Regions from separate parts of the Gordonia malaquae genome, predicted to be linked through region 1. Evidence: riboswitches for the same ligand, from Rfam matches in the RefSeq annotation. Region 1 holds a riboswitch; each other region holds the start of a gene.
The links. Region 1 has a riboswitch for cobalamin ahead of WFK36_RS20360 (ABC transporter substrate-binding protein). Riboswitches for the same ligand answer to the same signal wherever they lie in the genome.
Positions count from the first base shown of each region.

Region 2: it holds a riboswitch for cobalamin, as region 1 does, so the genes downstream of both, WFK36_RS05035 (ABC transporter substrate-binding protein) here and WFK36_RS20360 (ABC transporter substrate-binding protein) in region 1, are expected to answer to the same signal.
Region 3: it holds a riboswitch for cobalamin, as region 1 does, so the genes downstream of both, metE (5-methyltetrahydropteroyltriglutamate--homocysteine S-methyltransferase) here and WFK36_RS20360 (ABC transporter substrate-binding protein) in region 1, are expected to answer to the same signal.

Region 1 covers NZ_JBBCUB010000007.1:61,897-71,949, reverse strand. The annotation lists gene WFK36_RS20365 (FecCD family ABC transporter permease) at 1-718, opposite strand, end outside; gene WFK36_RS20360 (ABC transporter substrate-binding protein) at 715-1,908, opposite strand; cobalamin riboswitch at 1,944-2,068, opposite strand; gene WFK36_RS20355 (prolyl oligopeptidase family serine peptidase) at 2,100-4,142, opposite strand; gene WFK36_RS20350 (MFS transporter) at 4,317-5,690, opposite strand; gene WFK36_RS20345 (NADH:flavin oxidoreductase) at 5,910-7,151, opposite strand; gene WFK36_RS20340 (TetR/AcrR family transcriptional regulator) at 7,148-7,726, opposite strand; gene lpdA (dihydrolipoyl dehydrogenase) at 7,829-9,214, shown strand; gene WFK36_RS20330 (NAD(P)/FAD-dependent oxidoreductase) at 9,372-10,053, opposite strand, start outside.
Region 2 covers NZ_JBBCUB010000001.1:1,009,711-1,019,763, reverse strand. The annotation lists gene WFK36_RS05055 (ABC transporter permease) at 1-126, shown strand, start outside; gene WFK36_RS05050 (ATP-binding protein) at 119-3,313, opposite strand; gene WFK36_RS05045 (ABC transporter ATP-binding protein) at 3,333-4,100, opposite strand; gene WFK36_RS05040 (FecCD family ABC transporter permease) at 4,097-5,128, opposite strand; gene WFK36_RS05035 (ABC transporter substrate-binding protein) at 5,125-6,150, opposite strand; cobalamin riboswitch at 6,207-6,386, opposite strand; gene WFK36_RS05030 (hypothetical protein) at 6,465-7,202, opposite strand; gene WFK36_RS05025 (vWA domain-containing protein) at 7,429-9,057, shown strand; partial or broken gene WFK36_RS05020 (alpha/beta fold hydrolase) at 9,155-9,943, shown strand.
Region 3 covers NZ_JBBCUB010000004.1:114,908-124,960, reverse strand. The annotation lists gene WFK36_RS15025 (pyruvate carboxylase) at 1-2,445, shown strand, start outside; gene metE (5-methyltetrahydropteroyltriglutamate--homocysteine S-methyltransferase) at 2,543-4,861, opposite strand; cobalamin riboswitch at 4,999-5,194, opposite strand; gene ykgO (type B 50S ribosomal protein L36) at 5,331-5,453, opposite strand; gene WFK36_RS15010 (mechanosensitive ion channel family protein) at 5,569-6,492, shown strand; gene WFK36_RS15005 (ATP-binding protein) at 6,554-10,053, opposite strand, start outside.

The DNA of each region.
Region 1 (10,053 bases):
CGAGGAGCAAGGCGTTCAGCGGTCGGACGGTGAAGAACACGACCAGAATCGTCACCGCCACAATCGGCGCCGCCACCTGGATGTCGCTCCACGACGTCGACGAGAACGTTCCGAGACCCCAGATCATGTACTTCTGGACCGAAGTGGGATCGGCGTAGACGATGAGGACCGCGACGAGCGCGCCGGTCACCGAGCCGAGCATCACGCCGATCAACAGCAGCGTGACGGCGTTGCGGACCCAGACGGCCATCAGCAGGATCACGCCGAGCACTGCCGCCGCGCCCGCCGCGGCGGCCAGAACGATGCCGAGACGACCCCATCCGGCGAGGACTCCGACGAACGCCGGTCCGCCCGCGCCGCCTGCGAGAGCGACGATCGCGACTCCGAGACTCGCTCCCGAGTTGGCGCCGAGGATGTAGGGGTCGGCGAGCGCGTTGCGGAACAGCGTCTGCATCTGCAGGCCGGCGACGCCGAGAGCGGCGCCCGCGATCGCCGACGTCGCGATCCGCGGCAGCCGGACCAGGCGCAGAATCGCGTCATGGCCCGCATCCGACGCAGTGCCGCCGATCAACACGTGCACCACGTCGGACAGCGGCATCATCACCGCACCGATCGCGGCCGTCACCAACACCGACACGACGGCGAAGACGATCAGCGCCGTCCACTTTTCGGCTGTGCCGCGAGCCTTCACCGTGTCGGCGGTGACGGGAGTGGTCACTGCTGCGGGAGCTGGAGGTAGAACGCGAACTTGTGGTCGGGGAAGAGGTCTGGATGCAGGATCGCCGCGAGATCGGCCAGTACGAGGTCGGGACGGAGGACGCCGCGCTCCCAGTAGTCGTTTCCGCCGGTCGCGCTCATCGCCTTCGTCGCGTTCCACGCACGCTTGGCCGGTTGTGCGAACACCCGGTACCGCTCGTCCTGCTTGTACAGGTCGGCGAGGGACGCGACGGTCATGTCGGAGAGGAGCCACGCGTCGGCGTTTCGAGACTTGTCGATGACGGACTCGATCGAGAGACGCAACGAGCCGGTCGACGGGTCCGCGGCCCAGGGGTAGTCGCCGCCCGCGTCACGGACGAGCCGCCCGAAGTAGTTGCCGCCCGCGGCGAGCGTCCACGCGCCGTTCTCGATGCCGCCGAGCAGCACGTCGGTCTTCGGTGCGTTCGTCGTCTTCTGCTGCACCTTGGTGTACTCCGACTTGATGGTGCTGAAGACGTCGGCCGCCTTCGTCTCGGTACCGGTGAGTGCGGCGAAGAACTTGATCCACTCGGCCCGACCGAGTGGACTCGCCTCGAGCCAGTCGGCGTTGGCGAGGACCGGGACGCCCGCCTGCCGCAGTTTCGCGTACGACGGATCCTCGTTGCCGTCGGACACCAGGACGTCGGGCTGTCCGGCGATCACCTTCTCGACGTTGGGCACACCAGCGTCGGCGTACTGGACCACGTCGCCCTCGTCGATCCGTGCGCGGATCTCAGGGGTGGAGACGTAGTCGGTGGAGCTCACACCGGTCACCGTGTCGGCGGCGCCGAGGGCCGCCATCGCGGGCAGATGTGTCGTGGATCCCGAGTACATGCTGCGAATCGGCACCTGAACCTGCGGGGCCTCCGCGAGAGCTCCGTCGAGCTTCGGCGCAGGTGCACCGCAGCGGACCAGGACGTACGACACGGGCCGCGCGCCTGGCGACGGTTCCTTGACCGTCAGGACCTGGTACGACTTGTGGTATTCGATCGCCAGTCCCGACGCGTCGGAGATCGTCGACTTGTCGGGGAAGTAGTCGGTGTTCGCGTCGAAATCTGTGATGCAGTCGCGAGCAGCGCCCGCATCGTTCGACGTCGACTCGGAGCAGCCCGCGACGGCCAATCCGATGACGAGCAGACACGCGATGGTGGCCTTGCGGACATGCGGGTGCACGGCATCCGCCTCTCTCGGGGACACTCCGCCCCGACGACGAGATCAGCTCGAGCGGAGGTCTGGCTGCCGCGTGAAGCGGTCACAGTGGCGGGTACCGCGTCGGATTCACACCGACTTCCCGCGTCGAGGCTGGTTGACGCCATGAAACGTAACACGATCCCCGAATCTCCGACGCAGTCGCCGTGGGAGGGTCAGCGATCAGTCGCGCCGACAGTGCGCCAGAGGAATTCGTAGGCGAGGGCCGATTTGAACGCCGCCTGCTTGTTGTCGGCCGCGCCGCCGTGACCGCCCTCGATGTTCTCGTAGTACCGGACCGGTTGGCCTGCGGCTTCGAGTGCGGCGGTGAACTTCCGGGCATGACCGGGATGCACGCGGTCGTCGCGGGTCGAGGTGGTGACCAGCGTCTGCGGGTAGTCGACATCGGAGCGAACCCGCTGGTACGGCGAGTACGCGGAGATGTACTCCCACTCGGCCGGGTCGTCGGGGTCGCCGTACTCGGCCATCCACGAGGCTCCCGCCAGGAGGAGGTGATACCGCCGCATGTCGATCAGAGGCACCTGGCAGACCAACGCGCCGAAAAGCTCCGGGTACGTGGTCGCCATGACGCCCATCAGCAGGCCGCCGTTCGATCCGCCCTGCGCGGCCAGGGTCGCGGGAGTGGTGAATCCTCGTGCCACGAGATCCCGAGCCACCGAGGAGAAGTCCTCGTACACGAGATGACGTCCCGCCTTCACCGCCTGGGTGTGCCACGACGGACCGTACTCACCGCCTCCGCGGATGTTCGAGTACACATAGATCCCGCCACGCGTGATCCAGTTCCGCGCAGCCACGGCCAGATAGCTCGGTGTCAGCGAGTTCTCGAAGCCGCCGTAGCCGTAGAGCAGGGTCGGGCCCGACTCGACGTCGTCGCGCTTGATCACGAAGTACGGAACCCGGGTGCCGTCGTCCGAGGTCGCGAAGAACTGCTGGGTGCTCACATTCGACGCGTCGAACCGCTCGGGCGACGACTTGATCGGAGCCACCCCGGACACGGCGTCGCCGTACAACAGGGTCGGGGACTGCGTGAACGAGCTCGACGACATCCAGATCTCGTCACTGTGATCGGCGTCGGTGTCGAGCACTCCGACCGTCGCGAGATCCGGGACGCCCGGCAGCTCTGCCGGCGTCCACGTGCCGAACTCCATCGACTGCAGCCGGGTCGCGACGTCGTGCAGCGTCACCAGGATCAGTCGTGTCGCCGTGATCGCGTACGTCTCCAGGCTGGTGTGCGTGTCCGGCGTGAACAGCACAGTATGCGTGCGGTCGCCGTCGAGGAAGCGCTCGTAGTCGAACGCCAACAGGCTTCCGGCCGGCCGTGCCACACCGTCGACGGTCCACTCGGACTTCGGGGTCACCAGCATCACGTCGTGCCGTACCGAGAAGTCGGCGTCCGACGGGACGTCCACCGTGCGCAGCTCACCGTCTCGGAGTTCGAACTGCTCGGCGTTGTAGAAGTCTGTCGACCGGTACACGAAGTGTCGCGGAAAGCCGGGCGTCGGGTCGAACGAGGCGCCGACCGCGACGTCGTCGACGGAACCGGTGAACACCGTCGTCGCCGACGCGAGGTCGGTGCCGCGAGTCCACTGCTTCACCACGCGCGGGTACCCCGACGACGTCCACGATCCAGCACCGTCCGGCTGCTCGCCGAACTCGGTGCCCACGTACACGGTGTCCCGGTCGATCCAACCGACATTCGATTTGTTCTCCGGCAGCACGAATCCGTCGTCGACCCACGTTCGCGACGGGATGTCGAACTCGCGGACAACCGTCGCATCCGCGCCGCCGCGGGACAGCGAGATCAACGCACGGTCGTAGTCAGGTCGAAGCACCGACGCCCCGCTCCACACCCAGTTCTCGTCCTCCGCCGTCCGCAAGGCGTCGACGTCGATCAAGACGTCCCACTCGGGCTCGGTTGATCGGTACGATTCCAGCGTCGTCCGCCGCCACAGTCCGTACGGGTTGGTCCCGTCGACCCAGAAGTTGTAGACGTACTCGCCGCGCCGCCGCACATACGGGATCCGGTCGTCCGACGACAGGATCTCCAACGTCTCCGACTGCATCTGAGCGAACCGCTCCGACGATGTCAGTTCGGCGACGGTCGGCTCGTTGTGCGCGCGCACCCAGTCGAGTGCCTCGTCTCCGGTGACGTCCTCCAGCCACAGGTACGGATCGTCGGTCGTGTTCGTCTCAGCCACGTGGTTCAGGCTACCGGCGGGGCGGTTCGGCCGGTGGGGTCGGCAGGCGGGGTCGATTCGCCTCCTCGGCAGTCCTCGCGGGCTCGCCTAGCGGCTCGCTCGCTGCGGAGGGCTCCGAGGCGAATCGCCCCCGCCTGCCTCCGCTGTTGCTCCTAGCGCGATTAGGAGCAGGGGTCAGCGGGAGGGGAGGGCGGGCTCCGGGACGTCGTCGACCTCAGCGTCGGGCTCCGCGCTGGGGGTCTTGGTGCCGCGGAGGGAGGCTCCCGCAGTCTCCTTCAGGAAGTACAGGGCGACCATTCCGATCACACAGGCGGCCATCATGTACGCGGCGGGGAAGAGGTGCCAGCCGGTGTCGCCGACCACCCAGTCGTTCACCAGGGGAGCGGTGCCACCGAAGGCGGCCGTCGACACGTTGTACGAGATCGCAAAACCCGCGTAGCGAACGTGGGTCGGGAACATGGCGGGGAACGTCGCCGAGATGGTCGCCAGCTGCGGGATGTAGAGCAGTCCGAGCACCACGAAGCCGACGATCGCCCACGCGAAACCCTGCCCCATCAGCCAGTACATCGGCAACGCGAACACGAACAGACCGATCAGCGACGCCCACCACATGGGTTTGCGGCCCGTCGAGTCCGACCAGCGGCCGAACACGGGGATCATCAGCATCATGAGGACCTGGCCGATGAGGACCACCCACGAACCGCCCGACTCCGACAGCCCGATCGTGTTCTTCAAATAGTCGGGTTGGTAGGCGAGCAGTGTGTAGTTGGCGACGTTCAACGCCACGACCATGCCGAACATGATGAGGATCGGGCGCCAGTAGCCGACGATCGCCGTCTTCAAGAGTTCGAGGCCCGACGGTTCGCGCTTGCGCTTGCGATCCACTTCGGCGAAGACCGGTGGATCGTCCAACTGCGACCGCAGGTAGAGGCCGACGAGGCCGAGCGGGAGGGCGACGAGGAACGGAATGCGCCAACCCCACGATGCCATCTGGTCCTCGTCGAGGATAGAGTTCAACAGCAGGACGAACGCGGTGCCGGCCGAGAGGCCCGCCATCGTGCCGAACTCGAGGAAACTGCCGAAACGGCCGCGCTTGCGATCGGGCGCGTACTCGGCCATGAACGTCGCGGCCCCGCCGTATTCGCCGCCTGTCGAGAATCCCTGAATCACACGAAGCAGGATGAGGAGGGCGGGCGCCCAGACACCGATCGACGCGTGCGTCGGAAGCAGGCCGATCAATGCGGTGGCAAGGGAGATCAGCAGGATCGTCAATGCGAGGACGTGCTTGCGTCCCACCTTGTCGCCGATCGGCCCCCACACGAAACCGCCGAGCGGTCGGAGAAGGAACGAGACCGCGAAACCGAGCATCGTGCCCGTCGTTCCCCACGCTCCGGGAAAGAACGCTTGGGTCAGATATGTGGTGGTGGCGGCGTAGACGCCGTAGTCGTACCACTCGGTCGCATTGCCGATCGCGGATGCGGCGATCGCTTTGCGGACCATGGTGGCCGGTGGTGCTTCGAAGTCCTTGGTGGACGGCGAGTCTGTCATTCTGGTTCGTCGATTCGTGCTCGAGGAGTCGATGTCTCCGGGTCAGGTGGACTCAGGTCTCGCGGCCGCGCACGGCACGGCGGTTACCACTTCCTGACGGTCCTCGGGGGACGGTTGACAGACGGAGCGTGTACTCCGAACGGACTACATCCACACCTAGCATGTCTGTTCGACGATGGGAAACCCGCTATCGACCGTCCGGCCCCGCGAACAGGAGGTTCACGCAGGTGAGAAGGTGTCTGGCACCTCTCCTTCGCGGATGGGGCAACGGGTCTCGGAGTAGATCGTCGGCATGCACAGATTGCAGTGCACACAGCGCGAAACCGTCGACGCGTCCTCCTGGATCCGCAGCGGCAGATCTGGCTCGCGGAGCAGTGCGCGTCCCATCGCGACGAACTCGAATCCGGAGTCGAGCGCCGTCTGCATCGAGGCGCGATCGGTGATTCCGCCGAGAAGGATCAGCGGGAGCGACACCGACTTGCGGAGCTCTGCGGCCAGTGGGAGCAGGTAGGCGTCCCGATAGGGGTAGTGCTTCAAGAACACCGGGCCGACAGCCTTCATGCCGGTTCGGATGGGTCCCTTCATGGCGTCGGCGAACTCGGCCAGCGGCGGTTTCCCGTGGAACAGGTACATCGGGTTGAGCAGTGAGCTGCCCGCCGTCGGCTCGATGGCGTCGATGAAGCCGTCGGCTTCGAAGAGCTGAGCCGTCTCGCATGCCTGGTCGACGTTGAAACCGCTCCAGGGGCGGCCGCCTCGGTCGCGGCCGGGTTTGCCGACGCCGTCGAACATGTTCAACTTGGCCCAGACCGCGGCTTCGTCGCCGACGGCGCCGCGCACGGCTTCGAGGACTTCACGGGCCAGACGTGCTCGATTGACCACCGAGCCGCCGTATCCGTCGCGGCGGTGATTCAGCAGCGGGGACAGGAACGAGCTGATCAGGTAGTTGTGGCCGCAGTGCACCTCGAGTGCGTCGAACCCGCAGTCGACGGCGAGGCGGGCGGCGTCGACGAAGTTCTGCGTGACGCGTTTGATGTCGTCGGCGTCGACCTTCGCCGTGGCCGACATGCCCATCGGCGCCGGGATGCGGCCGGGTCCGAGGGCCTTGGCCCGGTTGGAGATGGAGTTCGCGACGGGACCCGCGTGGCCGAGCTGTGCCGCGGCGAGAGCGCCCTCGGAGTGGATGGCGTCGGTGAGACGTCGCAGGCCGTCGGCCGCTTCGGGGACCATCAGGATCTGATGCCTGTCGGTCCGCCCCTCCGGCGCTACAGCGCAGTACGCGACCGTGCTGATGCCGACCCCGCCCGCAGCGGTCTCGCGATGGAACTCGATCAGTTCGTCGGTCACCAGGGCGTCGGGTGTGCGCCCTTCGAAGGTCGCGCACTTGATCAGCCTGTTGCGCGGGGTGATCGGGCCGAGCTGCGCCGGTGCGAACGGGTCGACGGTGGAGAGGTCGAGGGTCATCGGGGTCCTTCGGTCGAAGTGGGGGCGGGGCCGGACAGGCCCGCGGTCAGGAAGTCGGCGAGTGCGGCGACTGTCGCGGTGCTCACCGGTGTGGGGTTGGACAGTTCGGTGATCAAGACGGTGAAGGCGAACCGCCACCGACGTCGCGCGGTGGCCTCGTCGACGTCGACGACTCGTCGCAGGAGCGCCACCCACACCTCGGTGCGGAACCAGGTGTCGGTCCAGTCGAGGTCACCGTGCGTGAGGACGAACCTTCCGAGCAATCGGAGGTGTCGGGCCAGTGCGGGATCCTCGGCCAGGCGCGTCACCGGTTCGAGAATCCTGTCGACGATCTCCCCGACGGAGGTGTCTCGAGTGCTCAGCTCGGTGAGAGGGTCGGCCCAGACCGGCCCGAGACGCTCCTGCAGCAGGGTGGTGACCAATCCCTCACGTGAACCGAAGTGGTAGTGGACTGCCGCCGGGTTCACTCCGGCCTCAGAGCACACCGCACGTACTTTGAGCTGCTCGTACGGTGTGCTCTCGAGGATTCGCTCGGCCGCGTCGAGCAGTCGGGTACGTGTCACGTCAGTGGCCATGAGGTGCAGTACATCACGTTTCAATCAACGTTTCAATCATTGATTGAAAGTTCCTCGGTGGAGCGACGACGCGACTGGTCGATGCGCGTTAGGCTGGACGCCGTGGCTGAACATTTTCAAACAGTTGTCCTGGGAGCCGGCCCCGGTGGGTACGTGGCCGCGATCCGGTCCGCCCAGCTGGGCATGAAGACCGCCGTCATCGAAGAGAAGTGGTGGGGCGGTGTCTGTCTGAACGTCGGATGCATCCCCTCCAAGGCGCTGCTCCGCAACGCTGAACTCGCTCACGTCTTCAATCACGAAGCCAAGACCTTCGGGATCAGCGGAGAGGTGTCGTTCGACTTCGGCGCCGCCTTCGACCGCTCCCGCCAGGTGTCCGACGGCATCGTCAAGGGCGTCCACTTCCTCATGAAGAAGAACGGCATCACCGAGATCGACGGCTACGGCGTGTTCACCGACGCCAAGACCATCAAGGTCGGCGACCGCGAGATCACGTTCGACAACGTCATCATCGACACAGGTTCCACTGTCCGCCTCCTGCCGGGCGTGGAGCTCAGCGAGAACGTCGTCACCTACGAGACGCAGATCCTCACCCGCGACCTCCCGAAGTCGATCGTCATCGTCGGCGCGGGCGCGATCGGCATGGAGTTCGGCTACGTCCTCGCCAACTACGGCGTCGACGTCACCATCGTCGAGTTCATGCCGCGCATCCTCCCGAACGAAGACGCCGATGTCTCCAAGGAGATGACGAAGGCGTACAAGAAGCTCGGCGTGAAGATCATGACCGGCACCGGCGTCCAGACCGTGGACGATCAGGGCAGCCAGGTCGTCGTCACATACAAGGACGCCAAGGGCAATGACGGCAGCCTGACCGTCGACAAGGTCCTCATGTCCGTCGGCTTCGCGCCGCGAGTCGAGGGCTTCGGTCTCGAGACCACCGGCGTGGCACTGACCGACCGCGGCGCCATCGCGATCGACGACCACATGCGCACCAACGTCGAAGGTATCTACGCGATCGGCGATGTGACCGCGAAGCTGCAGCTCGCGCACGTCGCCGAGGCCCAGGGCGTGGTCGCCGCCGAGACGATGGCCGGAGCTGAGACCATGACGCTCGGCGACTACCGCATGATGCCGCGCGCCACGTTCTGCCAGCCGCAGGTCGCGTCGTTCGGTCTCACCGAGGAGCAGGCCAAGGCCGAAGGGTATGACGTCAAGGTCACCAAGTTCCCGTTCAGCGCCAACGGCAAGGCGCAGGGCCTCGCCGCGCCGGCAGGCTTCGTCAAGCTGATCACCGACGGGACCAACGACGAACTGATCGGCGGTCACCTGGTCGGCGACAACGTCTCCGAGATGCTGCCCGAGCTCACTCTCGCGCAGAAGTGGGACCTGACCGCCAAGGAACTCGCCCGCAACGTCCACACGCATCCGACGATGAGTGAGGCGCTGCAGGAGACCTTCCACGGCGCGATCGGTCACATGATCAACCTGTAGGCATCGCCTGCAGAACCCCCCTGCTCCTTGAGCGAGCTCGCGAGTCGAAAGGTGTTGCCGCAATAGCCTTTCGACTCGCTTCGCTCGCTCAAGGAGCAGAGGAAGCGTCCGCTGCGGTGTGGCAGAGGAAGCGTTCGCTGCGATGCGCAGGGGAAGGTCAGCGGAGGGGATCGAATCCTGCGAGCGCCGAGGGGGTGACTCCCGTGCAGATGGTCTCCGCGAGGAGGCGGCCAGTGGCCGGACCGAGGGTCATGCCCTCCATCGCGTGGCCGCCCGCGACGAACACCCGGGGCGAGCGGGTGCGGCCGACGATCGGCAGACCGTCCTGTGTGCACGGCCGTGAACCGACCCATTCCTCGCGACGGTCGTCGAGCGATACACCCCGCAGCAGGGGACGGACCGATTCGACGATCGCCCCGATACGGCGCTGGTCGACGGGATCTCCATGTCGACCGAACTCCATCATCCCGGCGATCCGCATGCGGTCGCCGAGCGGAGTGCAGACCACGGACGACCCCGGGAAGTACACCGGACCCGGGGGCAGGTCGTCGACGTCCACTGCGAAGCTGTAGCCGCGACCTGCACGGACGCGGGTGGTGACGCCGTACTGCTTGGTGAGGGCGGGGAGTCCGACGCCGGTCGCCACGACGACCGAGTCGAACGACTCGTCCATCGTCGGTCCGGCGATCCGGACTCGCACACCACGATCGTCGACGCTGGTGATCGTGGTCCCGGTGCGGAGAGTGCCCCCACGGGCGACGAACGAGTCGGCGACAGCGGCGACGTAATCCGGCGGGTTCAAGAACCGCTGGCCGCGGAGCATCAACGCACCGCGAATC
Region 2 (10,053 bases), on a different contig from region 1:
GTTCGTGAACTCTGCAACGACGGCCACGTCGGCACGCACGTCCTCTGGAGTCTGGTCGGCGCCGCCGTGATCGTTGTGATCTTCGCGCCGCTTGCGGTCAGGGCGTACATCCGCACCGCTAAGTGACATCCACGGACCGGAGCTCGGCGAACTGCTCGTGCAGTTCGTCGAGCGCCTTCTTCCGTGACAGTGACGCGGTGTCGGCGACGACCGCCTCCCATTCGTGCGGACGGCAGCCGGACAAGCTCTGGGCGTCGCCGATCAATTCGTGAATGGCCGGGTAGTCGTGACGCGGTCGCAGTCGCAGACCCAGCGCCATCCACCGCGCACCCACGAGGTCGCCTGGTGTTCGAAGGCAGCGCCGGACGCCGCTGACATAGGCGACGCCCGCGGAGTGCGGGACATCGACCCAGCCTGCGTGGTCGCGCATCGACAACACGGCGTCGGCGAGTGCCAGAAGGCATTCGTCGACGCCGTCGGTCGAATCCAGCCTGATCCTCGCGGCGACCGTGGCCGTCACGCAGCCCATCAGACCGGGGTCCCGCGATGTGTCGTCGCTCTGCCCGAGCAGGAGGTCGGCGGCTCGCCGCAAAAGTCCGACGACGGCGTCGACCGGTTCGCTGGAAGCGAGCCGCTGGTATTCGGCCATCACGATCATCATCAGCGCGACCGTCTCCGGATTCCCCTGCGGCGTCGGGTCGGTCGGTTTCCAACCGCCGCTGAGTTCGTCGATCGCCACCCTGGCACGGTCGAGTTCGCCCAGGGAAAGCAGCATCGCGATGATGTAGCCGTCCACCTGTCGTGCGTCGTCGACCGCGCCGAGCTTGTTCAACCGGGCGACGGCCCGCTCATACAGAGCCAGAGCCTGGGCCCAGCGTCCCTGCTGTCCGATGACGCTGGCCGTCGTCATGTCGGTCATCGCCGCCGCGAACGAGTCCGGATGCTGGGCGAGCGCTGCGACCTCAACACTGTCAGCGAGCGCCCCGTCGAGGTCGCCCGCATTTTCGCGCACGTTGAACCGGATCGTCAGCGCCGCCCATCGGACACCGCTTGGCCGATGCGACTCGAGGCCGCGCAGGACGGTCCGGTACGCCCGTGTCGGACGTCGCGCCAACGCCACGGCGACAAGAAACTCCACCACGTCCTCGAAGGTGCGCTCCGGTCGATGCAGCCGACGCAGGAGATACGACGCGGTCGCGACCCGACGCAGGTCCCGGAGTGGGAGCAGGTGCACAGCGCTGATCAGCAGAGTCAGCTCCCAGTTGGTCCGCGTCTCATCGTCCGGGTCAGCCGGGGGCGTCGCGAGTACGTCGACGACGCGGACGCCCCAGGAGCCGACCTCCTGGTGCAGTCCTCGGCTCGCCCAGAAAGCTGCGATCACCGGAAAGACTGTGACGACGGTGTCGATGGCATGGGGGCTTGCGGCTGCGACTGCTCGTCGCAGAACCCATACGAGATTCTCGCTCTCGACGTCCACCTCCGCCGCGAGCACAGTGTCCGGAGACTCGTCGTAGCGACTGCGAATGTCTCGGCAGGTTTCACGCGCCCACCGCCCCATTCGCGCGGTCGTCTCGGCGACTTCCCCCGCATCGGCCGCGCGTCGCTCTCCGAACTCCCGAACCATCTCGAGCATCCGGTAACGGGTGCGGCCGTCGGCCTCGTCCACCTGCAGCAACGATTGGTCGACCAACGCCGTCAGCGCGTCGGCCAACGCCGCCCCCGACGCTCCGACGACGGCGGCTGCCGCGGCGCGCGAGAAGCCGTCCGGAAACAGACACGTGCGGCGCAGCGCGACCCGCGCGTCGTCGTCCAGCAGATCCCAGCTCCAGTCGATGACCGCTTCGAGAGTCCGATGGCGATGCGGCGCCGTTCGGTCGGCAGATCGGAGGAGTTGAAACCGCTCGGCCAAGCCGTCGCTGATCTCGCCGACGCTCATCACGCGGGTTCGAGCGGCCGCCAGTTCGATGGCCAGCGGCACACCGTCGAGGTGAGCGCACAGTGTGGCGACCGCGACCGGATCGAAGTCGGCGTCCGGTCGTACGGACAGTGCGCGGGCGGTGAACAGTTCCACCCCGGCCGATGCCGCCCCGGCCGTGTCGAGCACGGGCAGCCGATACACCTGCTCGGCGCCGATGAGCAAGGGCGAACGACTCGTCACGACGACGCGGAGTGCGGGCAGAGCGGCGATCAGGCCCCGGACCAGACCTGCACAGGCGTCGATCACCTGCTCGCAGTTGTCGAGAATGAGGACGGCGTCGACAGCTCGCAGAGCATCGCCGAGGCTGTCGGTGAGGTCACGCAGATGCAGTCTGGGAACCGACGAGTTGCGCACGTCCGATTCGCCGACGCCGAGCGCGGACGCCACCACACCGACCAGGTCGTCGTCATCACGGACGGCGGCGAGCGGCACGTAGAAGACCGTTGCACCGCTGTCGGAGAGATCGTCGCCGAGCGAGGACGCGATGCTCGTCTTGCCGACGCCACCGGGACCGAGAACGGTCACGACCCGATGCCGGGCGATCAGGTCGTGAAGTGACGCGAGGTCCCCGGCCCGTCCGATCAACGGCTCGGCACGCAGCCGCGGGGGCCTACGGGCGGACTTGGTCTGAGGTCTTCCGGCGGCGAGTTCGGCGTTGAGAGCCGTCGCCTCGACACCCGGATCCGCGCCGAGCTCTTCCGCCAGTGTTCGCCGGAGCGCGGCGAACACAGCGAACGCCTCGTTCGTTCGCCCTTGCGCAGCGAGCGCGCGCATCAGCAGCACGTGGGCGGATTCGTCGAGAAAGTCGTCGGCTATCCGGGAACGGGCGATGTCGGACGCCGTCGCGTAGTCGCCCGAGGTGAACGCCGAATGTGCCCGAGCATCGTCGACACGGATCCGCAATCGGTCGGCTTCGGCTCTGAGACGCTCTCCGGGACCGTCGTCGGCGCCGAGGTCGGCGCCGGGGATGCCGCGCCACATGCGTTCTGCTGCCTGCGGATCAGCTTGCGTCAGGAGCCTTTCCACCGATTCGATGTCAGTGACTGCACCGGTGAGCCGATAGAAGCCGTCCGAACCTGCGAGGTCCGCGCCGCCCAGCAGTGGGCGCAGTCGGGATATCTGAGTGTGAAGGGCCGACTGCGCCGATCTGGGTCGATCCCCGCCCCACACGTCGTCGATGAGCGCGGCCGTCGACACGGGACGTCCACCTGCGAGTACCAACGCGACAAGGAGCCTGCGGGCGCGAACACCCGGCACGGCACGTCCGTCCACGGTGACCGGACCGAGCACCTCGATCATCGGCGGCACGAGAGGATTCCGACCGTCAGACGACATTTCTCCAACCCTACAAGCGTCAACGGCGATCCACTCGGATCCAGAGTCCGTCGTCGTCGACGATGCGTGCCGCGACGTCGAAGACGGACGCGATCGTATGCTCGGTGAGGGTGTCTGCCGGCGTTCCGTCGGCGACCACTCGTCCACCCGCCAGGACGACGATGCGGTCGCAGTAGGCCGCGGCGAGGTTCAGGTCGTGCAGCGCGACGATGGCGGCCGCCGATGTCTTCCGGACGTGCGTAGACACCAAATCGAGCAGACTGAGCTGATACTTCACGTCAAGATGGTTCGTCGGCTCGTCGAGGATCATCACCTCGGGTTCCTGGACGAATGCCCGCGCGATCTGAACCCGTTGGCGTTCGCCACCCGACAGCGCGCCGTACCGCTCGCCCAGCAATCCCTCGATCTCGGTCTCACGCGCCACGGTCGCGATCACTCGTCTGTCCCGGTCCGAGCCGATCGCCCACGACCGGCGGTGCGGAGTGCGACCGAGATCGAGGACGTCGGCGACAGTCGGATTCTGGTCGGTGACCGCGGACTGTTCGACAAATGCGATTCGACGTGCAGCGTCGCGCCGGGAGATCGAACCGAGGTCGGCGCCGTCGAGGTCGACTCGTCCACGCGACGGACGTCGGAGGCCTGCGAGCAGGCGTAGCAACGACGACTTCCCCGATCCGTTCGGTCCGATGAGTCCGACGACCTCGCCGTTGCTGACGGTCAGGTCCACACCGGTCAAGATCGTCCGCCGTCCCACGTCCCACCCGATGTCGTGCGCCTGCAGAATCATCGTCGGCCCTCTCGGATGAGGACGACGATGAACGCCGGGACGCCGACGATCGCGGTGATCACGCCGATCGGCAGTTCTCGCGGTTCGATGAGGACCCGGCCTGCGACGTCCGCCCACACGAGGAACAAGGCGCCGAGAAGGGCGAGTGTCGGCATCATCACCCGATGCCGCACCCCGACGATCGCCCGTGCGGCGTGCGGCAGCACAAGGCCGACGAATCCGATCGCGCCCGCAACGCTCACCACCACAGCGGTGATGAGCGCCGTGACCGAGAGCAGCACGAGCCTGGTGCGCGCCACGTGGATTCCCAGGGACGCGGCCGCGTCGTCGCCGAAGGAGAACGCGTCGAGCGCGCCCGCGTACAGCAGACACACGATGAGGCCGCCCACGGTGACGGCGCCGCACATCACCACCTCGGTCCACGACGGTGACGACAGTGATCCGAGCAGCCAGAAGAGCACCCCGCGAGTCTGCTCCGCGTCGGCGGACGTGTAGACGATGAACGAGGTCAACGCCGAGAAGAGTTGTGTCGCGGCGATGCCCGCGAGGACCACCCGGTCGGTGGTGCCACCCGCGAGCCGAGCCAGGAGCAGGACGAGCGCAAACGCGGCGATGGCGCCGAGGAACGCGCCTCCGGCCATGCCGATGACACCTGCACCCACGCCGAGCAGAATCACCGACACCGCACCGACCGACGCGCCTGACGAGACACCGAGGACAAACGGGTCGGCGAGGGGGTTCCGAAGCAGTGACTGCAGCACGCCGCCGCACACCGCCAGACCCGCACCGCAGGCGGCGGCCAAGACCGATTGCGGGAGTCGAAGTCGCCAGATGATCGACTCCTCGAGCCGACTCAAACCCGACGTGCCGCCGACGATCTCCGCTCGCACGGATGCGGCGACGTCGGACATGCCCAGACCGGATGGGCCGATCGTCACCGCGAACCCGATCGAGATCGTCAGCAGCACCAGGCCGCCCAGCCACAGCGTGGCGAGGGCGGTCGGGCGAGTCTGCAGGCGGTGGATCATCTGCCCAGGCCGAGCCGTTTCAGTCCGGCCGCCACATCGGAGATGCCGTAGACCGTCCGCAGCGACGGGTTCATCGCAGCCCCCGACAGCAGGATGTAGCGCTTGTTCTTCACTGCGTCCATCTCACGAGTGACCGGGTTGGATTCGAGGAACGCGATCTTGCCCTGCGCCGATTCGCCTGTCTGGATGTCGCGTGTCAGGTCGCCGAGGACGAGGACGTCCGGGTTCCGGCTCGCGACCACCTCCCAGTTGATCTGCGGCCACTCGTCATGCGTGTCGTCGAAGACGTTCATCAGACCGAGTGCCGATGTGATCACGCCCGGCGCGCCGCAGCAGCCTGCGAGGTACGGCGACTCGGAGTCGGAGAACCAGTAGGCGACCCGCGTCCCACGTGCGTCGATCGAGTCGGCGGCGGCCTGAGCGCGCCCCTTCAGTTCTGCGATGAGTGCAGTCGCCCGATCCGTCGTCGCCGTGAGGGCGCCGAGTTCGGTGATCTCCTTGTAGACCGAGTCGAGTGTCATCGGTTCGTCTCGGGACCCGTCCCCGCCGGTGTCGTTCTTGCCTTCGCAGTCCGACGGCGCGAGGTAGGTGGGCACTCCGAGGTCGGTGAAGCGTTGGCGCGGCGCGGTGCCGCCTTTGCCGAGAGTGGAACCGAACGACGCGGTCACCAGGTCGGGTTCTTCGGCGAGCACAGCCTCGAACGACGGCCAGTCGTCGGAGATCCGTTTCACTCTCGCATTGGCGTCGGCGAGAGACGGCAGTACGGGGTCGGTCCACGTTGCGGTGCCCGCCATCCGGTCGGCGAGCCCCAGAGACAACAGGACTTCGGTGCTCCCCTGATTCAGCGAGACGATGCGCTGGGCCGGCGCATCGACAGTCAACGACTGGCCGCAGTTCTGCAGGGTGACGGGGAATCCTGCGGCGGACGTGCTCGGCGGCTCGGGATCGGTCGCGCCGCATCCGGCGAGGGCGAGGATCAGAACGGTCGAACCGATCAGGGCACGACGTGCGGTGAGAGACATGGAGTCCTTCAGCGGGTCCGAGTCTGTGCGCGAGACTCTCAATGGATCCTGCAGGCCGCTGCCCGCCGGAGCCAGCAGGTCTTCGGACTCGAGGTCTGCCGCTTCTCGAACGCCTTCCCAGTTCTCACCAGTGGCATGTTGTCCAGAGCGTCGCTCTCACCGCTGCGCGTCAGTCCCGGATTCGCACCGGATTCCCTACCCGACTCGTCGGGCGCGCTGGCCCGTCCATCGTACGGTCCGGCCGCTCACCGCACACAACGCCGCCCTCCTCCCGATGAGCGGAGGAGGGCGGCGTTGTGTGCGGTGGTGCGGGACTACTTCGCGGTCGCGATGCCGAGTGACGGGAAGAAGTAGCAGGTGGCATCGCCCTTCTTCACCGATCCGTAAATCGCGGAGAGCACCGTTCCCGACCCGGTGTCGACGATTCCACCGCGGACCCCGTTGGACGGAATCAGATTCAGGGCAGGCTTGAGTGTGGAGTTGACTGCGGCCTGCGCCAGCTCTTTCAGTCCGGGGGCGAGCTTGCCGATCCGCTTGGTGACGCCGTCGAGGATGACGTCGGTGATGCCACCCATCTTCTCGCCTAGTCCACCCTTGAACGTGTTGACGTTGAACCACGCAACCTGCATTCCGCCCTTGTCGCCCGAGTCGTTGAACACGCCGACCGGAACGAATCCGTACAGGATCTCGCCCTTCTGCACTGCGTTCAAGTCTGCCTTGCCGAGCAGACCGCCATCGATCGTCAAATCTCCGATGGGAGGTGTGTACGGACCAGGCACGGCGCCACCGAGTGCAAGAGGGAATGTGAAGTCCGTGCACGCGCCGATGGTCGGCGTGAACGGGGTGATGCCGAACTGCTTGAGGATCTTGTTGGCGGCCTCGATGCCGTCAACAACGTCCGCGGCGTCCTGCGGCTGCGGGTTGATCGAATCGAGCGCGTTCTTGGCGGCGAGGGATTGGCCGGTCGGTGCGGCGTGGGCCGGTGCGGCGACGACACCGCCGAGCAGGGCTGCGGACGCCGCGACGGCGGCGACGGCAAGACGGATCTTCATGAGGGCACTCCAGGATTCAGAATTCAGAGGATCGGGTGATGACAATGGTGTCCCGAATTCAATCCCACCACACCGGTCTCGTGCCGAAATGTGATGAATGCGTGCCCAATCGTGACCTGCATTAGCGCGTTCGGACTACAAGTCCTCGGCCCTGCAGTTCGTCCGTTCGAAGGAATCGAGTCGTGGCGTTCGGCCGTCGAGGATTCCGCGGACGTAATCTGCGCTGGTGAACGCCTGTCGTCGCCTGCTCGCCGCCGCTGTCCTGACGACCATCACGGTCTTGGCGGGCTGCTCCGTCGAAGGCTCACCGGCACGGGTCGCCCAGCCTGCGCCGACGTCGAAGACGATCACCGCCATCGCGCCGACTGCGTTGATCATCGACGCGTCCGATTCGATGCTCATCGCGGATGCGCCGGGCGCGCGGATCGACGCTGCACGATCAGCGGCGACGGGGCTCATCGACGCCATTCCAGCCGGATCACGACTGGCGATCCTCACCTACGGCACCGGCACCGGGAACACACGTGGGGAACGCCGAGCAGGCTGCCGCGACGTGAGCGTTCTCGTCCCGCTCGGTGCGGTGGACAAGAACTCCGCCCGGACGGCTGTCAACGGAGTCGTGCCTCGTGGGTTCACACCGATCGCGGAATCGCTGAAGCGCGCCGCCGAGCAGCTGCCCGACGACACCGCCGCGTCGATCGTGCTGATCTCCGACGGCGAGGACACCTGCGGCACCCCACCGTGCGACGTGGCGAAGGAGCTCAAGCGTTCTCACCCGAAGCTGTCGATCTCCACCGTCGGGTTCAAGACCTCCGGTGACGCCAGCGACCAGCTGCGATGCGTCGCCGACAGCACTGGAGGAATGTTCGTCGGCGCAGCGAACGGGGCACAGTTGGCGGCACGGCTGTTGGCGACGCAGGACGAGAAGGCGCAATCCACAGTTCTCAATGGTCCGTCGTTCAACGGAATCGAGTTGGGCGACAGAATCATCGACATCCGCCGCGACCATCCGGACTTCCCGAGGTCGTCGACACGCGACGGCGACCTGACGGTGCACCACTGGCACGACTGCGACTGGGCGTTCGCCGGCACGGGGGTTCTCGTCGAGATCCGTCCCGGCAGCGGGACGACCACGATCGACGGCATCGGTCGCGGCAGCAGTGTCGCAGACGCGACGAGGTTCTACGGCAAGCCGGTCTCCGACTCCGACAACGCCGACGGGACCCGCACCGTCGTGTTCGACGCGGGCACGGCAGACGGCACCGGATACCGGACGAGAGTGCAGGGCGCGGGCAGCTCCGGTCGCATCCTGGACGTCGTCGTCTGCGGATGCGCAGCAAGACCCGCCCCGCAGACACCGCTGCCCGATTCACCGCCACCGTCCGGCACATGCCCGACCACGGTGAACGGAACGACGGACGTGAAGCATCCCCAGTTGGGCACGGTTCGGGTGTTCCTCGTTGCACCAGGCGATTCGATGGGCGAAGGCTGCGTGATCTCGGTGACCGGCTCCGGGGCGGTCCTGCCCGTCATCAAGGTCGGTGTCTATGACGACAGCCTGTCGTTCTACTCCCCGGCGTCCGACATCACCGGGAACACCTTTGTGAAGTACAATCCCGGCCGCTACGACGGTGTGATCGTCCTGGTCCCGACTCCGACCGGCTTCGCCGATCCAGGCGTCGACGAATCGGGATACATGGGCAAGCTCATGTTCTATTACGCCGAGGCGAAGGGCCCGGGGTCGGACGGGCGGTACGTGATCGAACAGAGCAGCAACAACTGCACGCCCGACTGCGCGGGCGGAACGATCACGAAGAAGACCCTGCGCTGGAACGGACACGACTACGTCGAGTGACGACTCGACATGATCGAGCGTAAGTCGACCTGTGGCATAGTGATCGAAACCACTGGAACGTGTTCCAGTTTCTTGCTGCCGACCGAAGGCTGGATCGATGAGTAGTACACGCCGGGACCTCGGCTCCCGTCTGCCCGCGAACGTCCGGATCCCCGACGTGGAGATCCCCGACGGCCGCATGGTCGAACTCCCCGGGCGCGGATCGACGTACGTCACCGACACCCCCGGCCCGACAGACGACGCGCCCGCCATTCTGCTGCTGCATGCATTGTCGACCACCGGCCTGCTGACGTGGTTCCCGAGCATTCCGGCGCTGTCGAAGAAGTTCCGCGTCATCACGATGGACCAACGACTGCACGGTCGCGGCATCGACACCGACAAGTTCACGCTGCAGGACTGCGCCGACGACGCCGCCGCGGTGTTGGACGCACTGAGCATCGACAAGGCGATCATCGCGGGCTTCTCGATGGGATCGCTCATCGCGCAGCGCGTCTGGCGACAGCATCCCGATCGTGTCGGCGGGCTCGTGCTGTGCGCCAGCACCGATCAATTCCAGACCAACACGACCGAGCGTCTGTTTCATCGCGCCATGGGAATGTCTCTCGGTTCGCCCCGTCGGCGGACACCGGCGAAAGGCGCGACTCCCCGGCCTGTCGATCCCAGAGACGACATCCACAGGTGGGCGCTCGCCGAGTTCAAGTCCACTCGCCCGGCCGCCGTCGGACGTGCTGTCGCGGCGATCGGCAGCCACCACACCAAGCCGTGGATCCGTCAGATCGATGTTCCGACCGCGGTTGTCGTCCCGTTGCGCGACAAAGCGATCCCCCCGGCCCGCCAGATGGCGATGGCACGACGCATTCCCGGTGCCACCATCCACGAGGTCGACGCGGGACACTCGTGCTGCGTGATGAACGCCGACGCGTTCGTCCCAGTCCTCATCGAGGCCACGAACACCGTCCTCGCGCGCTGGCGCGAGAACAGCACCCCCAACTGACT
Region 3 (10,053 bases), on a different contig from region 1:
GCGGCGGGAGCGTCCCTCGCCGACCTGGGTCTGCGCCAGGACACGATCGCGATCCGCGGTGCCGCACTGCAGTGTCGCATCACCACTGAGGACCCGGCGGCGGGCTTCCGCCCGGCGACCGGGAAGGTCACCGCGTACCGTGCACCGGGCGGCGCGGGCGTCCGGCTCGACGGCGCCGCGGCCCTCGGCAGCGAGGTGACCGGACACTTCGATTCGATGTTGGTGAAGCTGACCTGTCGCGGCGCGGACTTCGACACCGCGGTCCGACGAGAACGTCGTGCGCTCGCCGAGTTCCGGATCCGCGGCGTCACCACGAACATCAGTTTCCTGCAGGCGGTGCTCGACGACCCGGACTTCCGTGCGGGCCGGATCACGACGGCGTTCATCGAGGACCGGCCCGACCTGCTCACCGCGCGCGTCGACGACGACAAGGGCACCAAGCTGCTGTCGTATCTGGCGGATGTGACAGTTCACAAGCCGTACGGCGAACTGCCGACGCCCGTCCACCCGCACACCAAGCTGCCCGCGCTCGACCGGTCGGTCCTCGCATCACCGCCTGCCGGTTCCAAACAGCGGCTCGACGGGCTGGGCCCCGCCGGATTCGCACACGCGCTCCGCGAGCAGAAGGCCCTGGCCGTCACCGACACCACGTTCCGCGACGCTCACCAGTCTCTGTTGGCGACACGCGTCCGGACCAGCGGACTGTCGGTGGCCGGGCCGTACGTCGCGGCGACGACACCGGAGCTGCTGTCGGTGGAATGCTGGGGAGGCGCCACCTACGACGTGGCCCTGCGATTCCTGAAAGAGGACCCGTGGGATCGGCTGGCGCGCCTGCGGGAGGCGATACCCAACATCTGCCTGCAGATGCTGCTGCGCGGCAAGAACACCGTCGGCTACACCCCGTACCCCACGGATGTGACAACGGCGTTCGTGCGTGAGGCCGCCGATACCGGCATCGACATCTTCCGCATCTTCGACGCCCTGAACAGCGTCGACGCGATGCGTCCGGCGATCGACGCGGTCCTGGAGACCGGCACCACGGTGGCCGAGGTGGCGATGAGTTACACCGGAGACCTCGCGAACCCCGCCGAGGACGTCTACACCCTCGACTACTACCTGCGGTTGGCGGAGCACATCGTCGACGCCGGCGCGCACGTGCTCGCGATCAAGGACATGGCCGGTCTGCTCCGTCCGGCCGCGGCTCGCACCCTGGTGTCGGCGCTGCGATCGAACTTCGATCTGCCGATCCACCTGCACACCCACGACACGCCTGGCGGCCAGTTGGCGACGTATCTCGCGGCGTGGGAAGCCGGTGCTGATGCAGTCGACGGTGCGAGTGCCGCATTGGCGGGGACGACGAGTCAGCCGTCGCTGTCGGCGATCGTGGCGGCGGCCGCGCACACCGAGTACGACACGGGACTCGACCTTGGTGCGGTGTGCTCGATGGAGCCGTACTGGGAGGCGGTCCGTCGCGAGTATGCGCCGTTCGAGTCGGGCATCCCGGCGCCGACGGGCCGGGTGTACACGCACGAGATCCCGGGCGGGCAGCTGTCGAACCTGCGACAGCAGGCGACGTCGATCGGTGTCGGCAACCGCTTCGAAGCTGTCGAGAACGCCTATGCGGCGGCCAACGATCTGCTGTTGCGTCCGGTGAAGGTGACACCGTCGTCGAAGGTGGTCGGCGATCTGGCGATCGCATTCGTCGCACAGGGTGTGACCGCAGAGCAGTTCGCGGCCAACCCGGCGGCGTACGACATCCCCGACTCGGTGATCGGCTTCCTCAACGGGGAACTGGGGGAGCCGGCCGCCGGTTGGCCCGAGCCGCTGCGATCGCTGGTCCTCGCAGGCCGCGAACGCCGCAGTGTCGTGACCGAACTGACAGTGGACGATCTCGATGCGCTGAACACGGGCGGAACCGTCCGCAGGCAGGCGCTGAACCGCTTGCTGTTCGCCGGCCCTACGGCCGACTACCTCGACCACCTGGTGAAGTTCGGCGACACGTCCAAGCTTCCGGCGCACCAGTTCTTCTTCGGGCTGCAGCCCGGTCTGGAGCATCGGGTGAAGTTGCGCCCGGGCGTCGACCTGCTGATCTCGCTGGAAGCGATCAGCGAGCCCGATGACACCGGCGTCCGTACCGTGCTGCTTACCGTCAACGGCCACCTGCGGTCGGTGTTCGTCCGGGACCGCGGTGTGGACGCGGTCGTCGCGGCCGCCGAACAGGCGGATAAGAACAATCCGAGCCATGTCGGCGCACCGTTCGCCGGTGTCGTGTCGGTGACGGTGGGCGTGGGGGACACGGTCGCCGCGGGGGCGGTCGTCGCGACGATCGAGGCGATGAAGATGGAGGCGTCTATCACGAGTCCGACGGCGGGAACCGTTCGGCGAGTCGTGTTCACCACCGCAACCGAGGTGTCGCCAGGCGACCTCCTGGTGGAACTCGGCTGAACTCCGTCCGCCGCGGTCCGGCTCACCAACGGACCGCGGCAGACGACGACTGTGGCCCGCGAGAATTCTCGCGGGCCACAGTCGTCGTGTGGGCCGGTCAGCGCACGGCGGCCGCGGCCTGAACCATGTTGGTCAGCGCTTCGGTCACCTCGGCCGTGGTGCGAGTCTTGAGCCCACAGTCGGGATTCACCCAGAGACGGTCGGCCGGGACCGCGTCCAACGCCTCCCGCAGGGAAGCGGTGATCTCTTCGACTCCGGGCACGCGCGGTGAGTGGATGTCGTAGACGCCCGGCCCCACCTGCGTCGCGAAGCCGATCGCGTTGAGGTCGGCGAGCACCTCCATGTGCGAGCGGGCAGCCTCGATGGAGGTGACGTCGGCGTCCAACCCGGCGATCGCGCCGATGACTTCCCCGAACTCCGAGTAGCACAGGTGCGTGTGGATCTGCGTCGCATCGGTCACGCCCCCCGTCGAGAGACGGAACGACGTGACCGCCCAGTCGAGGTACGCCTCGCGGTCGGCGGCACGCAGCGGCAGCAGTTCGCGGAGGGCCGGTTCGTCGACCTGAATGATCGCCGCACCCGAGCGTTCGAGATCGACGGTCTCATCGCGGATGGCGAGCGCCACCTGGTTCGCCGAATCGGCGAGCGGCTGATCGTCGCGGACGAACGACCACGCCAGGATGGTGACCGGGCCGGTCAGCATGCCCTTGACAGGCTTGGAGGTGAGGGACTGCGCGTACGAGATCCAGTCGACGGTCATCGCGGCGGGGCGCACCACGTCGCCGAAGAGGATCGGCGGACGGACACAGCGTGAGCCGTACGACTGCACCCAGCCGTTCGCGGTGGCGAAGAACCCGTCGAGTTGCTCGGCGAAGTACTGGACCATGTCGTTCCGCTCGGGCTCGCCGTGCACGAGCACATCGAGTCCGATCCGCTCCTGCAGTGCGATGACATCGGCGATCTCGGCGCGCATGCGCTCGATGTAGCCGGCCTCGTCGATCGCACCGGTGCGCAACGCCTGACGCGCCTTGCGGATGTCAGTGGTCTGCGGATACGAGCCGATCGTGGTGGTCGCGAGAGTCGGCAGGCCGAGCGCGGCGTCTTGGATCACGCGGCGATCGGCGGCGGCCGTACGGGTCGAGTCGGCGCTTGTCAGAGCAGCCAGGCGGGCGCGGACGGAGTCCACGTGCAGACGCGGATCATCGGATCGGGACGCCAGCGCCGCACGTGCGGCGTCGAACTCGGCCGCCTGGTATGCCCGGCCGTGCGCGTAGGCGCGCCCCAATGCGGTGACCTCGCCGACCTTCTCCTCGGCGAACGCCAGCCAGCCGTGCAGCGCCGGGTCGAGACCGTCCTCGCCGCGGAGAGTGTAGGGGACGTGCAGCGTGGAACAGGACGTGGACACCGCGAGCGTCCCGACGACTCCGCGGATCGACTCGAGGCGGCTCAGAGCCGCGTCGAGGTCGGTACGCCACACGTTGCGGCCGTCGACCACACCCGCGACGACGTGCTTGTCGCCGAGACCCGCGGCCAGCACGGTCTCGACCGACCCGCTCACCAGATCGACGCCGACACCTTCGACACCGGTCCGCGCCAATGCGGCCAGGGCGTCGCCCGCATCGCCGAAGTACGTCTGCACGAGGATCGACGGGCGATCCGTCGCCGCGGCCAGTGTGCCGTAGACGCGTTCGGCCAGTTCAGCGAGACCCTCGTGGGAGTCGGTCACCAGGATCGGCTCGTCGATCTGCACCCAGGACGCACCCGCGGCAGCCAAACGCTCGAGCAGGTCGACATACAGCGGGATCAACTCGTCGATGCGCGCCAACGGGTTCGCATCGTCCGCCGTCGTGGGCTTGGACAGCCCGAGGAACGTGATCGGCCCGATCACCACCGGCCGGGCAGGGACGCCTTGCGCCCGGGCTTCAGCCAGTTCGGAGAGGATCTTGGTCGGATCGAGGGTGAACGTGACGTCGGCGCCGATCTCCGGCACCAGGTAGTGGTAATTCGTGTCGAACCACTTCGTCATCTCCAGCGGCGCCACGCCGTGTGAACAAGGCCCGCTCGCTTCGCTCCCGGCGCCGTCTGAACCGCGCGCGGCCGCGAAGTACGCCTCGAGCGGGTCGTCGATCGATGTGACACGTGTCGGAAGCGCTCCGAGGAGTACAGCGGTGTCGAGGATCTGGTCGTAGTACGAGAACGTGTTGACCGGGATCGAGTCGAGTCCGGCGGTCAAGAGTTGGCGCCATCCGTCGCGGCGGAGTACGGCGGCGACCGATTCGAGGGCGGCACGGTCGGATCGACCGGCCCAGTAGGCTTCGATTGCGCGCTTGAGCTCGCGATTCGCGCCGATCCGGGCCGTGCCCGGCACGGTCGCGGTGAAGGGTGATGTTGTCGGATGTGTCGTGTCGAGGGACATGACTGTTGTATCTCCTGCATGCGGTGCGGACGGCCGTCGCCCTGCGGGAGATGTCACGAATGGACGGTCCGTCGAACGACGACCGTGCACTCGGTGTCATCGCCCAATCCACGAGGCGGACAGCCACCGGGCGCGGCGCGCCCAGTACAACCGGCAGGTCTTCGGGCTCGTCGGCGGGCGCGTGGGCGCACCTACTGGCCGTCGCTTCCCAGACCCGGATGTTCACGGGTCCAGTGCGTGTGACGGCGGTCGTTCCGACATACCGCTGCGGGACAGCTCCGGTTTCTCACCGGATTCCCTCTTCGTGACGACGCCGGGGCGGCACCACGTCGACGCTCGACGGCGACACAGGGGCTCCATGGTGAGCGCTGCCGAGCGAACCGATTGCGGCCACAGTCTATCGACGTGCAATCGCGAATCCATCATCGAAGGATGACGTGGGTTTAACCCTGGCGTCATGGACGAAAGGTCATCCTTGGCGTGCCTTGAACCTGGGATTCAGCTTGTTGATGACGTACACGCGTCCGTGTCGCTTCACCACCTGTGCGCCGGGTTGGTTCTTCAGTGACCGCAGCGATGATCGGACCTTCATGGTTCCTCCTCTATAATGAAAATGACAATCATTACTATCACACGGAGCGTCGCCGCTGTGCTCCTCGTACCCAGGGAGGATGTCGAGATGCGACATCGTCCGTACGGTCGGGACCATGTCTACTCACGTGATCGCATTCGAATGGACAGAGGCGAACCGCGCAGGGTTGATCGAGACGCCGGTCCGGATCGCCTGCTACGTCGTCGCCGCGCTGGTGATCAGGTGGCTGCTCTTCCGGGTGATCGATCGAGCCACACGGCCCAGATCGCGCACCACGCCTGACGAGCGTTCGGGGATGATCAAGGCCCTGCGGGACAAGACCAACAGAACCGCGCCCAGAGTGGTCACCCGACGGGCGCAGCGCGCCAAGACGATCGGGTCGGTGCTGAAGTCGACGGTCTCGGTGGTCGTGGTGGTGTGGTTGGCGCTCTCGATCCTGTCGGAGCTCGATGTGAACATCGCCCCGTTCATCGCGTCGGCGGGGATCATCGGACTCGCCATCGGTTTCGGCGCCCAGCACCTCGTCGCCGACTTCGTGTCGGGAGTGTTCATGATGATGGAGGATCAGTACGGGGTGGGCGACATCGCGGACTTCGGCGACGTCGTCGGTGAGATCGAATCGGTCGGGTTGCGGATCACCACCGTCCGGGACATGGATGGAACCCTCTGGTACATCCGCAACGGTGAGATCGAACGTGTCGGAAACATGAGCCAGGACTTCGCCGTCGCCCGTGTGGAGGTGCCGGTCGCGACCGACGTCGACCTCGATCGTGCACAAGACGTGGCGCTTGCGGCGGCCGTCGACGCCGCGGCCGAAGGGGCGGTCGTGAAGAACGTCCGCGGGGAGCCGGAGATGCTCGGCGTTCAGGAGGTCACCCCGTCCCACGCCGAGCTGCGGCTCACCGTCAAGACCGAACCCGGAGCGCAGTGGTCGGTGCAGCGTCATCTGCGCAGCAGGATCCTGCGCGCATTCGACACCGAGGGGATACGACTCCCGTTGCAGCCGTGGGGCGCACCAGGGGCGTCCGCACAGGCCTGACAGGCGGCGAGCGGCCCTCCACCGGTCAGTGGAGGGCCGCTCGGGTCTGCAGTGCTCCGGACTACTTCGTGATTGCGCCGATCAGCTTCGGACGCAACTCCGCTGCAGCGATCACCTCGTCGACTGAACCGACCCGGACTGCGCGGTTGATGTCGTGGACGGCGTCGAACTCCGCCGCCAGCTCGGAGATCTTCTCGGCCCGCACCGAGGTGCGGAGCTCGTCGAGTTCGGCGGCCAGGGTCGCGCGGTCGGCGCCCGTCGCCTCGGTGACACGTTCTGCGAGGGCCTCGACGCGAGGATCGTTCGCGGTGCGTACACCCACCTCTCCGGAGAACACGACCGCCGCAGCGGGCGCGCCGCCGAGCACCGACGCGAACGAACCGTCGACGGCCAGAACAGTCATGTTCGGGTTCAGCGCCTTGGAGAACACGACGAACGCACCGCCGTGATAGCGCGAGATCACGCAGAAGGCGATCGGGCCGTCGAAGTTGATGATCGCGCGGCCGATCTCGGCGCCGTACTCGAGCTGGAGCTTGCGCAGCGACTCGGGCGAGCCGTCGAAGCCCGACAGGTTCGCCAGGACGACCACCGGACGGTTGCCGCTCGCCGCGTTGATGGCCCGTGCGGCCTTCTTCGACGACTGCGGGAACAGGGTGCCTGCGCTGAACGTGTCCGGGCCGTCGGTCGGGAGGAAACCCCTGCGGTTGATCGGCGTCGACTCGATGCCGATCAGTGTCACCGCGTGACCGCCCAGATGAGTGTCCTGCACAACGACGGTCTCGGCGTCGGCCATGCCCGCCCACCGTTCGAGCGCCGGCATGTCCTGGTCGACGACCGCGCGCATGACGGATCGGATGTCGAACGGCTTCTTACGGTCCGGGTTCGCGGTCGCGGAGAAGATCTCGCCGACCGTCGCGAAGTCGCTGCCCTCGAGCTCGTGCGGGAAGTCGGAGATGTCCCGGTCGATCGGGTCTGAGCTCGTCGCACCGCGCGGTCCGGCCTCACCTGGCGCGACGTAGGTGTGGTCGTAGTGGCTCATGACGATCTCGATGGCAGCGGCCGTGTTGGGCGCCCAGTACTGGGCTTCGCCGTTCGGCCCCATGATGCGGTCGTATCCGCCGAGTCCGAAGTTGTCCTCCGCCGACACGCCGCCGGAGAAGTCGAGTGCCTGCTTGCCGGTCAACACCATCGACGAGTCGGGTGTCATCACCAGGATGCCCTTGGTGTGCATGAGCATCGTCGCTTCGGCGTTCCAGTAGGCCTGACCGCCGACGTTGATGCCGCTGACGACGATGTTGATCTCGCCGCCGTCCTGCGTGAACTCGACGATCCGCTTGAGTGCGGCCGCCACCCAGTCGAGATTCTCCGTGCCCGAGTCCATCTTGACTGCGGCGCCGGAGGAGATCGCGTACCACTCGACGGGAAGCTGCTGCTCCTCGGCGAGATCGAGGGCTGCGATGTAGCGGCGGCACTCCGGTTCGGTGAGGGCGCCGAGCGCCTTCGTCGGATCGCCGAGCATGACGACACGACGAACCCCTTCCGGGTACTTCGTCGTCGGCGTGCTGACTGTTCCGACGACGACTGCCGCGGTGTTGCGGCCCTTCGCGCGATCGACCGGCTCGAGTGCACCGTCGTCGTTCAGGTCGTACTCGGTGAAGTCGCCGAGCTGTTCGACGAGCTCGTACGGGTAGGCGGTGCCGCGGCTGGTGGCCTTGAGGACCTTCTGGCGGTACGCATCGATCGGTTCGACGGGATCGTTGCTCGGGTCGCCGACGGTGACCAGCGGGCGGCCGTTGTCGTCGAACGTCACGTGGATTGCGACCTTCGTCAGCTCACGCGTGTCTCGATCGCGCTGCCGGGCGATCAGCAGCACCTCTTCCAGGCCTGCACCGTCCACGGACTGCGTGCGGACGGTGTGCGCGACGATCTTTCGGACTTGCTCGCGCGACACGTCCAACGGCGGCCAGATGTACATGACGATGCGGTTGGTGTTGAACCGCTTGCCGCGCGGACGCTGGGCCTGCGCCGAGCGGATGGTGTCCACACACGTGGCGAAGGTGGTCTCCGCAGTCGGCAGGGTCAGCAGTCCGTCGTCGTCGGTCACCGCGGTCAGGTCGCGGATCTGAGCGAACGCGATGAGCCGGTCGTCGGCCGGGTTGGCCTTGGCCACAGCGCGGAACAGGTACACCTCTTCGTCGTCCGACGACGACATGCGGGTCAGATCGAACTTGCGGAGACGTTCCATCTGCATGCGCCGTGCGATGTGGGGGTGGAGGCCGCGGATGAGGCGGTCCTCGGCGAGGCCGGTCGCCGCCGGGCGGAACGTGAAGTGATGGTGCATGGTGTCGCCGCCTGAGCCTGCGACAGTCGCGGTGATGCGGCGAACCCGCTCGGGCAGCAACTGCGCGCTGATGACCTCGTACAGCGCGGTCGCGAGACCGTCGAAGTCGTCGGGCTGGTTCTCCCAGCGGACGTACACGTCGGCGTCCACCGACGGAGTCTGCGCCGACAGGTCGGCGAGGCCCGCGAGTGCGGTCGGCAGGTTCTCGAAGCTCGTCGCGATCGATGCGAGCGCCGATCCGTCACGTTCGGCGACGACGAAGGTGCAACCTCCGTCACGGTGCGAACGCACGTCGGTGAGGCCCTTGTTGCCGTAGTAGCGCCGCGTGAGGACCTCCAGCATCACCGTGTCGTCGAGGTCGTCGTGCTCCAGACGCTCGGACAGGATGCTGACCAGCGGAACGGTGCTGCGGACCATCTCCGAGATGCGCTCTGCCCGGTCGGATGCGGCCGGATTCGCGTCGAGATGTGCAAGGTCGGCGCGAACCTTCGCGTACACGTTCTCGCGGTCGCGAAGCAGACGCGGCTGTCCGTACCAGGTGAACAGGACGCCGCGTGCCAGGTCGGCGACGGCGGGGAACCGCGCCTGCGTGGCGTCGACGAGACGTTCGAGGGCACGGCCGGCCGATTCGACGTTGCCGTCGGCCGACGCCGGGGCGGGTTCGGTCAGCCACTTGCGCAGCACGGTGGTGATCACCTTGACGGTGTCGGTGGGGCGCTGCATCGCGAGGAAGATGCGGAAGACCGCCTCTTCGAGATCGGGCGTGCGGTCGAGCTCGTCCACGCCGTAGTGGCCGAGCGCGTACGAGAGTCGGGTCTGGAACCGCTCGGGAACGCCTGCCACGTCGACGTCGAGGCTCTGCAGATAGGTGTGGAAGTTCTCGCGAGCGCTGTGGACACGATCCTCGCTGCCCACGGCATCCGACGGTCGGCGCTCGCTCAGTGCGGCGATGTCGGCGAACACCGAGATCAGTTCGGTCTCGCCGTCCTGCGGCACGTAGTCCGATGCGACGGCCGAGTCGCGTGCGGCCAGGTAATCCGACAGCACACGGCTGTTGTCGTCGGGGTCGACGTCGAAGCCGAGGAGCAGGCTGCGCAGATCCTCCAGACCACGGCCGAGGAGTTCGTCGGTCTCCACCAACTCGGGTGATGCGGGAAGGTCGATGACGGCGGTGCTGCCGGTGTCGGCGGCCGCGGCGTCGTCGTCCTGGAGCGGTTCGA